Regions from separate parts of the Nonomuraea sp. NPDC049309 genome, predicted to be linked through region 2. Evidence: riboswitches for the same ligand, from Rfam matches in the RefSeq annotation. Region 2 holds a riboswitch; each other region holds the start of a gene.

Region 1 (4,501 bases), on a different contig from region 2:
ATGGGCGCAAGACCCGTTCCGTCTGGACTGCTGCTGCGCCGGCTCAGCCGGGCCTGAATTACGAATTAGTGCGTTTACCCTTACCTCACCCGCCACTTCTGTACTATTTCGCCCCAGATTAAGATCCCTGGGAGGCGATACAGTGAGGTGTGGCCGGGTGCCGATGGCCGCGGGTCTCGCGTTCGGACTGATGCTGACTCCGATGGGAGCGGCCCTCGCTGATCCCCAACCCTCGATCGCCCAGGCGAAGGCCAAGCTGGAGAGGCTCAACGACAGGGCGGACAAGGTTGTCGACCGTTACAACACCGCCACAGAGCGCTACAAGAAGGCCAAGAGCACCTACACCAAGCTCGACGCGAGCTACAAGCGCAAGCTGGCCACCGTCGCCGACCTCCGCGAACAGGTGGTCGGCATGGCCGTCGACAGCTACAAGCTGGGCGAGGACCTCACGTCCTGGCCCGGCATCTTCGGCTCCAACGACCCTCAGGGCAGGTTGTTCGGCCTCGCCGTGGCCGGGCAGCTCGCTCAGGAAAGGCTGCAGAAACTCGCGGCCTTCGACCGGGAGAACCGGGGCCTGAAGATCCAGCGGGACAAGGCGCAGAAGGCGCTCAAAGAGGCCGACAAGGAGCGCGACGCCGTTCAAAAAGAGCGCGCGGAGGTGCTCAAGCTCATCGCGCAGCAGAAGAAGCTGCTCGACAAGCTGGGCGCCTACAATCCGGGCAACCCCAACAGCACCGGGCTCAAGTACACCGGGCCCGCGTCGGGGAGCGCCGCGGCGGTGCTGCGGTTCGCGTACGCGCAGATCGGCAAGCCGTACGTGTTCGGCGGCACCGGTCCGGGCGGGTACGACTGCTCGGGGCTCACTCAGGCGGCGTGGGCGGCCGCGGGCGTGCGGCTACCGCGTACGACCTGGCAGCAGTGGGCCTGGGGCGCGAACCGGCGGGTGTCGCTGGACGACCTCCAGCCTGGTGATCTCATCTTCAGCGAGGGTTTGGGGCACGTCAGTATCTATGCGGGCAACGGGCAGATCGTCCACGCCCCGCAGACGGGCGACGTCGTCAAGGTCGTCAAGCTCTCCGAGTACGGCCGCCGCCTCGTCGGCGCGATCCGCCCGTAAGGCTGACGCGTGCGGGGAGACCCGCGCTTCGCGCACCCGTTTCTCCGGTGACGGCCCGCTCGTGCCGAGGTTCACGACCTCGGACGGGCGGGCCGGCCGCTTTTCGCGGCACGCTTGCGAAGCCACCGTCTCCGCTCTTCGGCCGGTTCACTAAGAGACCGGGCCGGTAGGGGCCGGACCTGAGACGCGGCTCCGCCCGTACCTGAGACGCGGCTCCGCCCGCACCTCCGACGGCGCCGACTGGCGCGACCCGGCCGAGCGGACGGATTCCCAGAGTCGTTTTCATGATCTGTCGCATTCAGGACCGCTATTCGCTTTAGTCGCCGTTTCTCCGAGTGTGATATACGTCGCTCTCCTTCTACGATGCGGCATCGTAGTGGCGCCAAGGTGCGGGCCGTAGACCGTGGTGAAGGCGCGATCTTGCTGCTAGGACGTGTCGGAAAAAGGGGAAATTTCGAAAGGTGCATCCTGTCGCGGTGGTCATTCGCGCCGGCGGGCGGCCGTGCGGGAACGGGGTTCACATTTGTGACGCAGGTGACAGATGTGACTGATGAGACCTTACAAAGGGGCGGGAATGGAATTGTGAGTGAGGTCACATTTCGGTCACGGGATCTGGGGTCCCAGCAGCGGTTCCGAGTCTGACAAATACCTCTATCTGATCTTTACAGCGTTACTTGGGCTTTGCCGATTCGTGACCGTTCGGCGTAACTTCTGGCGTCGCGGCGGACAAGCCATGTCGTCGCGAACCGATCATCGGTCACTCCCGATGTGAGACAGATACATATCCGCCGGTCGGCCCCGACATCCCCATCGCACGCATCGATCGGGGCGTGACCTGCCGAATCCGTGCAGCCAGGAGGCACGGAGCCGGGGACCCAGCGATCCCGCGTTCCCCAAGGGATCAGGGGTGAATCGGCGCGCCATCGCGCCGTAGGGCGACTTCCACGCCCGAATCCGTCAGCTAACCCGGTAGGCGTTCGTGGAAGACCCAAGGAGAAATCCTGTCTGAATCCCCGCAGAACCCCCGCCTGTCCCGCCTTGCCCTGAGTGGTGTCGCACTCACGTTGACTGTGACAGCCGGAGGTATGGTCCTCCATGCCCCCGAGGCTCAGGCGGCGACGACCCGCGACGCCGGTGCGGCGGCCGGAGCGACGGTGAAGGCGGCCACCACCGCCCGCACCACCGCCTCGGCCAAGGCCCGTAAGAGGGCCGCCAAGGCCGCCCGGCAGAGGGCGAGGGCCGGCAAGGCCGTCGCCGTGGCCAAGAAGCAGATCGGTGACCCGTACCGTTACGGGGCCGCCGGACCCGGTGCCTTCGACTGCTCCGGTCTCGTCCAGTACGCCTGGAGGAAGGCCGGCGTCAAGCTCCCGCGCGTGGCGAGCAGCCAGTTCGCCCGCGTCAGGAAGAAGGTCTCCTGGCGCAATCTCCAGCCTGGTGACCTGATGTTCTTCAACGGGCTCGGCCATGTGGGCATGTACGTCGGCAAAGGCAAGATGATCCATTCACCTCGGACGGGTGAACGGGTACGCATCGACAAGCTGAGCGGATGGCGTAAGGCGTCCTTCGTCGGCGCCGTCCGTCCCGGCGCGTGAAGAAGCCCCGTCCGGATCCTCTCCGATCCGGGCGGGGCTCTCGCGTGCCGGGGACGGCCTACCATCGGGGCTGTGCCCGAGCAGGTGAGCCGACGTGCCGTGGCGGCCGGGCTGGTGCTCGCCGCCGTCTCCCTCGCGCCGGCCGCCGCTCCGCTGCCCGGCGCGCCGATCCTGCCCCAGGCGGTACGCGGCCTGTGGCCCGGCCCGTACGCCGTGCGCCGCGGCAGGTGGTCCACGGTCGTGGGCCACGACGCCACGGGGCTCGGCGAGCTGGCGCGCAGGGCCGACACGGCGGGCCGCCGGGTCTCGGCGGTGCTCGCCCGCCCCGTACGCCCCTTGATCGTCGTACCGGCCGGCGCCCGCGAGGCGGCCGCGCTGGCCCGGGTGGGCGGCGTGGACGGCCTGGCGGCACTGGCCGACGGCGAACGGGTGATCGTCGTGCCCGAGTCGTTCGCCAGGCTCAACCCCACGGGCAGGGACGTCGTCCTCGCCCACGAGCTCACCCACGTCGTCGCCGGCACCGCGGGCCTGCCCGTCTGGCTGTACGAGGGCTTCGCCGACTACGTCGCCTACCGCGACGCCGGGCTGCCCGTGACGGTCGCCGCCGCCGAGCTGGCCGCCGAGGTGCGGGCCGGACGCCTCCCGACCGATCTGCCGGGGCCTGCGGCTTTCGCGGCGAACGGCGCCGACCCGGCCGCGCTCGCCCGGGCGTACCAGGAGGCCTGGCTGGCGTGTCGCTTCCTCGCTGACCGGTTCGGTGAGGGGACCCTGGTGAGGCTCTACCGTGCGGCCCGCGCACGCGGGACCGATCGGGCACTCGCCGCGCTCGGGCTCTCCGTCGCGACGCTGACCGCGCGGTGGCGCGCGTACGTGCGGGATCAGCTCGTGTGAAGGGGAGGCAGATGAGCGAACGACAACACCCGGACGGCCGGGAGACGGACCGCGCGGAGGCCGAGGGGGCGAAGGACGGCACCCGGGCGGCTGAGGAGGCGCTGGCCACGGTGGGCGCCACCCACCCGCCCGGTGCGCCCGCCGGAGGCGGCGCCCAGGACGCGGAGGCCGCAGGCGGGCAGGAGGGCGCGCGGACCCCGGACGAAAAGGCCGCGGCAGGCGGCGCGCAGGCGGACCCGCCGGCCTCGGACCCGCCGGCCTTGGACTCGCCGGCCTCGGACGCGGACGGCGGAAAGGCGGACGTTCAGCGCTTGACCAGCGGGAAGGGGGCGGGCATGGACGAACGCGGAACGACCACCCCGGCCCTGCGCCGCCAGGCGGCCCTGGCGCTGGTGCTGCTCGGCATCGTGATCATCGCCGTGGCCGCGTTCACCACGCCCTGGGACGTGCTGACCGGAGGGCCGCCCGATCCGGCCCGCGACTTCACCGCCGCCCAGATCGCCAAGGGAGAGGCGTTCGACGCGGCGACCAGCCTGCCGAGCTACCTGTCGCTGGCGCTCACCCTCATCTCCGCCGGGGTGCTGGTGGCCACCCCGTTCGGCGCGAAGGTACTGGCCTGGCTGAGGGGCCCGTGGTGGCTGCGGGTGATCCTCGGCACGGTGGTGATCACGGCGATCATTGAGGCGCTCCGGTGGCCCCTGGGCGTGTGGTTCGAGACGATCCTGCGCGAGTACGGCCTGTCCACGCAGGACTGGGCCGGCTGGACGGCCGACCGGCTGAAGAGCCTGGGCGTGGAGACGTTCCTGCTCTGTCTCATGCTGGTGGTCCTGGTGGCGCTGGCCCGCAAGGTGCGGCGCTGGTGGATCCCGGCGGCCGCAGGGGCGTTCGCGTTCACGGTGGC
Region 2 (4,501 bases):
GGTCACGAGCCCGTCGGCGGCCATCTTCACCAGCTCGGGATAGATCTGCGTGTGCCCGGCCTGCCAGACGTGGTTGAGCGAGCCGTCGAACGTCTTGGCCAGGTCGTAGCCGCTGGCGGGGCCGACGGTCGAGAGTAGTCCGAGCAGCGCGATCCGTAGGGACATGGCCCTCAGGATATCGAAGGCTTGACATGTAAAGACTTACATATCACTCTTCACATGTGAGCAATGACAAGAAGGGTGACGGCATCCTCCTGTTCGCCGTTCTCGGCGGCATGTTCCTGGCGATGCTGGACCAGACGATCGTGGGCACGGCGCTGCCGCGCATCGTGGCCGAGCTGGGCGGCGGCACGCTCTACACCTGGGCGGTGACCGCGTACCTGCTGACCTCCACGGTCACCGTGCCGCTGTACGGCAGGCTGTCGGACCAGCACGGCAGGAAGCCGCTGCTGCTGATCGGCATGGTGGTGTTCCTGATCGGGTCGGCCCTGTCGGGCGCCGCGCAGGACATGACGCAGCTCATCGCCTTCCGCGCGCTCCAGGGGCTCGGCGCGGGCGCGCTGATGCCGCTGTCGATCGCGCTGGTGATGGAGATGTTCCCGCCGGCGTCGGGCGGCGCCCGCGTGCAGGGGGCGATCGGCGGCGTGATGGGGCTGACGTACCTGGCGGGGCCGTTCCTCGGCGGGCTGTTCACCGACCAGGCGACCTGGCGCTGGGCCTTCTACGTGAACGTGCCGATCGGGATCGTGCTGGTGGCGATCATCGTGCTGCGGCTGCCGCGCCGCCCCGGCACCGGCGGCGGGCGTCCCGACTACGCCGGCATCGCGGTGTTCACCGTGGCCGTCACCGCGTTGCTGCTGGGCCTGACCGAGAAGGGGCTGGACGGCCACACCTGGACCGACGCCCCCGTGGCCGGGCCGATCCTGCTGGCACTGGCGCTGCTGGCCGTCTTCGTGGCGGTCGAGCGGCGGGTGGCGAGCCCCATCATGCCGGTGGAGCTGTTCGCGAACCGCTCGTACACGCTGGTCAATCTCGTCTCGTTCGTGACGGCCTTCTGCATGTACGCGGGCGTGGTCTTCCTGCCCCGCTACTTCCAGCAGGCGCTGGGCGCCAGCGCCACCGCCTCGGGCCTGCGGATCTATCCGCTGACGCTGGGCATGGTCGCGGGCAGCGTGCTCATGGGCGCGCTGATGGCCAGGACCGGCCGGTACAAGCCGTGGCTGCTGATCTCGCCGGTCCTGCTGGGCGCGGGCGCGCTGCTCTGCCTCAACCTCTCCGTGAACAGCGGGGGTCTGGCGGTCGCGCTGTGGATGCTGCCCCTCGGGCTCGGCATGGGGCCGATGCTGTCCGGGCTGACGGTGGCCGCGCAGCAGTCGGTGGAGCCGCGGCACCTCGGCACCGCCTCGGCCAACCTCACCTTCTTCCGGCAGATCGGCGGTTCGGTGGCGCTGGCGGTGGGCGGCACGCTCTACGCGGGGGAGTTCGCGGCGAACGTGCCCGTGGTGGGCGAGGCCGCCGCGCACGCCTCGGCCGCCGCGCTGGTGGTGCCGGCGCTCGGGGTGGCGGGCGCGCTGATCGCCCTGGTGGCGGTGTCCGCGCTGCCGGACCGGCGGCTCACCCGTCCGGGATCGCCGCCCGCAGGGCGCGAGGACGCGCGGGCGGGCTCGGTGGAGGCCGGTTTCGCGTCATGAACGGCACCGTGCGAAGCTGTTCGGTATCCCCGACACCATGGAGGTCCTCATGGCGGATGCACCGGAGCCGGAAGTCAGCGAGACTCCCGAGGACGCGATGAAGCGCAAGTTCCGCGAGGCGCTCGAACGCAAGCGCAATCAGCAGGCGGGCTCAGGCGCGGGTGGCAGGGGCTTCGATCCATCGAAGATTCACGGGACGCACGGTCCGGCCGCCAGCAAGAGATCGTTCAGGCGTAAGAGCGGCGGCTGATCAAGCGAAATCCCCAGGGGCACGGCATGCCGTGCCCCTTTCGCATTTTCATTCCCGCCTAAGGTAGATCTTTTGTCCGATTCATGGTGAAACGTTTGCGGGTGTCCAGTCCCGTCGTTAGAGTGTTCGCCATTACCAGCCGGTGACCTAGTCCTTACCCAAGACGGACGACCGGCTGGCGCCGAATCCCGAACCTTTCGGGAACCGGGGAACCACCCTCCCCTTGGGGTGAATCCGGCCCCCGTGGCCGGTAGGGCAACTCCACCGCCCGAACCCGTCAGCTAACCCGGTAGGCGTGATGGAGAGGATTGCGTATCACATGTGTCACCAGCGTGTCGTACCCCCGGACCGCTTCGTGCTGACGGCCGCCTGCTGAGCGGCCCCCTTCCCCAGGCTCGTTATTTGCGTCGCGCGTAGCGCGCGGATGCTCTGCTCCGCCGTGCCCATTTCCCCCTCAGCGCCGGCGTAACTCCCCCTGTCCCCTCGTGAAGGGTTTGCTGCTTCATGTCTGCCTGTTTCGGCCTGCGTTCCCTCGCCTCGCTGACCACCTGCTGCGCGGTCGGCATGACCATCGCCGGCACGGCGGCCCACGCCGACACCGTTGACGAGAAGATCCTGCTCAAGGGCTCGACCACGGCCTCCTACTTCTGGGACGACGCCTCCGGCCGAGCCGGTGACACCGGGCTGCCGGCCAGCGGCAAGCCCATGCAGAAGGGTCTCGCGGCCAGCCCGAGCTGGCCGCTGATGACCGAGGGATACGTGGTCTACAAGGGCAAGAAGGCGCCGTTCTTCGTCGGTGACCGCGGTCCCGGCGAGCCCTCCAACCGCGGCATCATGCTCGACCTCGACGCCAAGACGTTCGCCGAGCTGACCGGCGGCACGTTCAACCCGAACACGCTGCACGTCGACGGCATCGGCGGCCAGGGCCACATCGAGGTCCAGTACGTCATCACCAAGTGGGGCCCAGGGCCCGGCAAGAAGAACTACCCGGTGCCGTTCTCGACCGGCGCCTGGTCCAGGCGAGACAGGAACCCCGCGCCCCCGCCCGCGCAGGACGAGCAGTCCCAGCAGGCCGGCGGCCGCTCGGTGCCCGCCGCCCGCTGACCCGGCGCCTACGCCGTCCGCTGACGCGCCGTCCCCGTCCCCGTGCGGCGTCGCGGACGTGCGCCATCGCCGCGCCGGTGCGCCCTTCCCCCTCCGCGTGCCGGCGCGGCGATTCTCTCCCCGCCCCAGGCGCGGGCCCCGCTCCATGCGCGGGCCCCGCTCCATGCGCGGGCCCCGCTCCATGCGCGAGTCCCGCTCCATGCGCGGGTCCGTCATGGCGGCACGCCGCCACGTGGCGCGCTGTCGAGTGGTCCGTAGTCGCGCGGTGTGCTGTCGTGTGGTGCGTTTCTTGGTCGTTGCACACCACGCCAGGAGGTCCTCACCCATTTCAAGATCCTCGACGGCGAGTCGCAAATCCCGTATCGCTGTCACCAACGTCTGTGGCCGGTATACCTAGGGGGCGCGTTTCGCGGACTCGTAGCGGCGTACAAATGCCGCTTTACGGGCGCCGACCAGAATGACATTCTGGTCGGCGTGACGACCCGTGTAGCCGCAAACGGCATAGAGATCGCCTACGACAGCTTCGGCTCACCCACAGGGCGGCCGCTCCTCCTGATCATGGGGCTCGGCGCCCAGCTCATCCAGTGGGACGAAGGGCTCTGCCGGCTCCTCGCGGAGCAGGGACACCACGTCGTACGGTTCGACAACCGCGACGTCGGCCTGTCCACGCACTTCCACGACGCGGGCGCGCCCCGGCCGGGGGAGCCCGCGCCGTACCTGCTGGAGGACATGGCCGACGACACCGCCGCGCTCATGGACGCCATCGGCTGGCCATCCGCGCACGTCGTGGGCGCCTCGATGGGCGGCATGATCGCCCAGACGCTGGCGATCAGGCACCCCGAGCGCGTGCTCACGCTGACCTCGATCATGTCCACACCCGGACCCGACGTCGCCCCGCCCACCCCCGAGGCGCTCAAGGCGCTGCTCACCCCGCCGCCGAAGGACCGCGCCGGGGTGATCGACCAGTCGGTGGTGACCTGGTCGACGATCGGCTCGCCGGGCTACGAGATGGACGAGGAGGCCATCAGGACGCGGGCCGGGCTGGCCTACGACCGCTGCTTCGACCCCGCGGGCACGGCCCGGCAGTTCGCGGCGATCAGGGCGTCGGGCGACCGGACGGAGGCGCTGGCGAACGTCCGCGTCCCCACGCTGGTGATCCACGGCGAGGCCGACCCGCTGGTCCCCGTGGCCGGCGGCCGCGCCACGGCGGAGGCGGTGCCGGGGGCACGGCTGGTGACGTACCCGGGGATGGGGCACGACCTGCCGAAGGCGCTCTGGCCCGACATCGTCTCCGAGATCACCAAACTGACCTCGGCCTGACGCGCCGGCCGGCGGCCCCACCCCTGCGCCACGGACCGCCGGCCACCCCCGCCCGCCCATCGACTATCCCGCCCGTCATCCGCCCCAGCTCCGCCGGCCGCCTCCGCCTCCGCCGGCCGCTGTCCGTGCCCCGCTG
Region 3 (4,501 bases), on a different contig from region 2:
AGGCGATCCTCGAACGCGTCCGCAGGCTCGGCGGCGTGCGAGTGGCCGACCTCGTACGCGAACTCGGCGTCTCCGACATGACCATCCGGCGCGACCTGGAGGTGCTGGCCGAGCGCGGCCTGCTGGAGAAGGTGCACGGCGGAGCCACCGCCCTCGGCCCCGGCTCGACCGAGGAGCCCGGCTTCACCGCCAAGTCGGCCAGGCAGCAGCAGGAGAAGGAGGCCATCGCCAAGCGCGCGGCCATGCTCGTCCGCCCCGGCACCGCCGTGGCGCTGTCGGCCGGCACCACCACGTGGGCGCTGGCGCACCACCTCATCGGCGTGCCCGAGCTGACCGTGATCACCAACTCGATCCCGGTCGCCGAGGTCTTCCATCGCAACCCGCGCGCCGACCGTACGGTCGTGCTGACGGGTGGCGTGCGCACGCCGTCCGACGCGCTGGTAGGGCCGGTCGCGGTGGCCGCGATCCGCCGCCTGCACGTCGACACGCTCTTCCTCGGCGTGCACGGCATGAGCGTGCGGGCCGGGTTCACCACGCCCAACCTGCTGGAGTCGGAGACCGACAGGGAGCTGGTGGCGGCGGCGAGCCGGCTGGTCGTCCCGGCCGACCACACGAAGTGGAACACGGTGGGCATCAGCACGATCGCCGAGCTGGACGAGGCCGACGTGGTCGTCAGCGACGCGGGCCTGCCGGAGGAAGCACGTACGGAGCTGGCCGAACGGGCCGGCGAACTGATCATCGCGGAGGGCTCGTCGTGAAGCGCACCATCACCCATCTCGCCGACGGCCGGGAGCTGATCTACTTCGACCGGCGCGACGACGCGGACAGGAGCGCGATCGACCGGCGCCGGCTCGACCCCCGGCCGCCGGCCTCGGAGCTGCGCTACGACCCGCTGACCGAGGAGTGGATCGCGATCGCGGGGCACCGGCAGACGCGGACGTTCCTGCCGACCGGCGGCACGGCCGAGTGCCCGCTGTGCCCATCGTCGGACGAGCGCGCGACGGAGATCCCCTCCTACGACTACGACGTGGTCGTGTTCGAGAACCGCTTCCCCTCCTTCTCCGGAAATTTCGGCACTTATGAGCCTGTGGGGGGCCTGAGCGAGGTCCGTCCGGGCGTGGGGCGCTGCGAGGTGGTGTGCTTCACCTCCGACCACGACTCCTCCTTCTCCGCGCTCTCCGACGAGCAGGTGGTGCTGGTCATGGAGGCGTGGGCCGACCGTACGGCGGAGCTGTCCGGCATCGAGGGCGTCGAGCAGGTCTTCTGCTTCGAGAACCGGGGCGCGGAGATCGGCATCACCATCGCGCACCCGCATGGGCAGATCTACGCCTACCCGTACGTCACGCCGAGGACGAAGCTGCAGCTCGGGGCCGCCGAGCGCTACAAGGGCCCGGGGAACCTCTTCGCCGACGTGCTGGCCGCCGAGCGGGCCGAGGGCACGCGGGTGGTCGCCTCCAACGAGCTGTGGACGGCCTTCGTGCCGGCCGCCGCGCGCTGGCCGTTCGAGGTGCACATCTATCCGCACCGGCAGGTGCCGGACCTGGCGGCGCTCACGGATGCGGAGCGCGCCGCGTTCGCCCCGCTCTACACCTCGGTGCTGCGGGCGTTCGACGGGCTGTTCGGGATCGTCATGCCGTACATCTCGGCCTGGCACCAGGCGCCGGTGCGCACGGGGCGCGACCTCGCGTACCTGCACCTGGAGCTGTTCTCCATCCGGCGGGCGCCGAACAAGCTCAAGTATCTGGCGGGCTCGGAGTCGGCGATGGGGGCGTTCGTGAACGACGTGCGCCCCGAGGAGGCGGCCCGGATGATTCGATCACAGATCGATCACTAATAGATTTCTACTTAAGGTCGCATGACTCGTGATCTACCACTAATATCCCCATATGCATCGCCCGTAACACGGCTGATGCCCGCCTAATCCCGGGCGCGTCGCCCGGGAGCCGGGGACCCAACCGCGCCTTGGGGTGAATCCGCTACGGCGGTAGGGAGCGACTCCCATGCCCGAACCCGTCAGCTAACCCGGCCGGCAGAGGGAGAGGAACTCATACGTGGCGGCTTCGTCCCCCGCGAAACTTGCCATCGGTCTCATCGCCGCCGCCGCCATCGCCGTCCTCCCGGCGCACGCGGCGACGGCCGCCCCGAAACCGACGGAGTCCGAGCTCCGCGCCCAGCTCAAGCAGCTCAACAACAAGGTCGACAAGCTCATCGAGAAGTACAACCTCAAGCGCGTCGAGCTGGCCAAGGCACAGGAAGCCGCCAAAGCCGCGCAGGCCAAGCTGACCGCGGCCGAGCAGACGCTCGCCGCCGCCGAGCAGCGCGTCGCCGAGATCGCCCGCCTGCGCTACCAGAACATCGACCCGTCGCTGCCCGGCTTCATGATGCCGGGCGACGCCGGCACCGCCGCCCTCCTCGAACAGCTCACCGCCGAACAGCAGGCCGTCGTGGCGAGCGTCGCCAAGGCCCGCGACGAACGCAAGAAGGCCAGCGACGAGGCCGCCGCGCTCACCGCCAAGATCAAGAAGGACGCGGCGGAGGTGGCCAGGCAGCGCCGCGAGGCCGAAGGCGTCATCAGCGACATCGAGAAGAAGCTGCGCGACCTCGTGCCGGTCGCCACCGGCCGCAGGTCCAACGGCACCTGGGCGCCCGAACTGCCCGGCGGGCCCGACAACATCACCCCGCGCACGCGGCTGATGAAGCAGCAGATCGAGAAGAACTTCGCGCTGCCGTACACGGTGGGCTGCTTCCGCGCGGGCTCCAGCGGCGAACACCCGCTCGGCCGCGCCTGCGACTTCATGATGAGCACCGGCGGCACCCTGCCGACGCCCGCCAACAACGCGCTCGGCGACCGCATCGCCGAGTGGGCGCTGCAGAACAAGGACAAGCTCGGCGTGAAGTACGTGATCTGGAAGCAGCGCATCAACTCCGGCACCGGCTGGCGCGCGATGGCCGACCGCGGCAGCATCACCGAGAACCACTACGACCACGTGCACATCTCGATGAACTGAAAGTAGGGGATATTGCATCTGATGATGGATATCCACAAGTTGAGGGCGTTTGTACGGCAGTAGCCCTGGTCTTGGGGGCTGTCCAGTAGACGGTGTAACGCTGCGTGAGTTGTTTCAGCGGGTGGTAGGTGTCAGGCGGCCTTCGAAGGTGATGGCGAAGGCGTTCAAGGCGGTTTTCCAGCGAGTGATCCAGCGTTTGCGGCCTTTGCCGGTCGGGTCCAGGCTCATGATCGCCATGTAGACGCATGTGAGGGCGGCCTGCTCATTGGGGAAGTGGCCGCGGGCGTTGACCGCCCGCCGGATGCGTGCGTTGACCGATTCGATGGCGTTGGTCGAGCAGATCACCCGCCGGATCTCGGCCTCGAAGGACAGAAAGGGCACGAACTCGGCCCAGGCGTCCTCCCACAGCTTCACGATCGCCGGGTATCTGCCGCCCCAGGCCTCGGCGAACTCCATGAAGCGCTCCAGTGCGGCTGCCCCGGTCGCAGCGGTGCAGACGGGCTTGAGCGCACGAGCGATGGCGTCCCCGTGCCGGCGGGCGGCGTACCGGAACGAGGCGCGCCACAGCCCGAGGATGTCGCGCTCGCCGTCGACGGCGACCGCCAGGGCGAGGGAGATGGGCCGGTTGGCGACCTGCCCGTCGCGCAGCTTGACGTGGATGGCGTCGATGAAGATCACCGGGCAGACGGGATCCAGTGGCCGGTTCTGCCATTCGGCCATGCCCGCCAGCACCTTGCCGGTGATGGCCGAGATGGTCTGCTTGGACACCTCGGCGCCGTAGACCTCGGCCAGGTGAGCGGAGATCTCCCCGGTGGTCAGCCCCCTCGGCGGCCAGGGAGATGACCATCTCGTCCACCCCGGACAGGCGCCGCTGCCGCTTGCGCACGATCTTCGGCTCGAAGCTGCCGTCCCGGTCGCGGGGCACGCTGATCTCCACCGGCCCGACATCGGCGATGACCGTCTTGGAGCGTGTGCCGTTACGGGCGTTGCCGTTGCCGTCGCTGCGCTGGCGTTTGCCGTAGCCGAGGTGGTCGGTGAGCTCGCCCTCGAGCGCGGACTCCAGCACCAGCTTGGTCAGCCCGCCCCAGCAGCCCGTTCTCCCCGACCAGGTCCATGCTGGGCGCGGGCCTGCTGGATGAGCTCGGTGACGAGCTCGCGATGAGCGTCGTCGACGTGCTTGTGCGCCACCTCGGTGTCCTCAGGCGCGGGAGGGCGCTGTTCTGAGCGGATGCCAGTGAGCTTTTCGGGATTGGTGACTGAGTAGATAGCGGCGATCCGGTCGCCACCGGGCGTGAGATCCACGACGACCACGGCGAGTGGGCTGTCGCCGGAGAAGACGAGCGCGCACGGGTCGCCGGCCACACGCCGGTAGCGGAGGTCCACCTCGCCTGGCGACAGCGTCGCGGCGACCGACATGAACAGCGCGGCCACCTGATCGCGGCCACGCACCGGGTGCAGGCTGGTGGCAGGCCCCTTACCGCCGCCGTCGGTCC

What was found. Region 2 has a riboswitch for cyclic di-AMP ahead of ACGFIM_RS33410 (hypothetical protein). Riboswitches for the same ligand answer to the same signal wherever they lie in the genome.
Region 1: another riboswitch for cyclic di-AMP. It lies ahead of ACGFIM_RS09645 (C40 family peptidase); the one in region 2 lies ahead of ACGFIM_RS33410 (hypothetical protein).
Region 3: another riboswitch for cyclic di-AMP. It lies ahead of ACGFIM_RS38095 (coiled-coil domain-containing protein); the one in region 2 lies ahead of ACGFIM_RS33410 (hypothetical protein).

The regions. Positions count from the first base shown of each region.
Region 1 is NZ_JBICSH010000001.1:2,148,104-2,152,604, reverse strand. It holds gene ACGFIM_RS09655 (NYN domain-containing protein) at 1-57, shown strand, start outside; gene ACGFIM_RS09650 (NlpC/P60 family protein) at 203-1,117, shown strand; cyclic di-AMP (ydaO/yuaA leader) riboswitch at 1,944-2,108, shown strand; gene ACGFIM_RS09645 (C40 family peptidase) at 2,203-2,709, shown strand; gene ACGFIM_RS09640 (hypothetical protein) at 2,782-3,600, shown strand; gene ACGFIM_RS09635 (M48 family metallopeptidase) at 3,612-4,501, shown strand, end outside.
Region 2 is NZ_JBICSH010000006.1:376,897-381,397, forward strand. It holds gene ACGFIM_RS33395 (PadR family transcriptional regulator) at 1-165, opposite strand, end outside; gene ACGFIM_RS33400 (MDR family MFS transporter) at 222-1,691, shown strand; gene ACGFIM_RS33405 (DUF5302 domain-containing protein) at 1,729-1,941, shown strand; cyclic di-AMP (ydaO/yuaA leader) riboswitch at 2,111-2,252, shown strand; gene ACGFIM_RS33410 (hypothetical protein) at 2,446-3,045, shown strand; gene ACGFIM_RS33415 (alpha/beta fold hydrolase) at 3,520-4,365, shown strand.
Region 3 is NZ_JBICSH010000010.1:13,469-17,969, forward strand. It holds gene ACGFIM_RS38085 (DeoR/GlpR family DNA-binding transcription regulator) at 1-758, shown strand, start outside; gene galT (galactose-1-phosphate uridylyltransferase) at 755-1,834, shown strand; cyclic di-AMP (ydaO/yuaA leader) riboswitch at 1,905-2,046, shown strand; gene ACGFIM_RS38095 (coiled-coil domain-containing protein) at 2,052-3,008, shown strand; partial or broken gene ACGFIM_RS38100 (transposase) at 3,123-4,238, opposite strand; partial or broken gene sigJ (RNA polymerase sigma factor SigJ) at 4,245-4,501, opposite strand, start outside.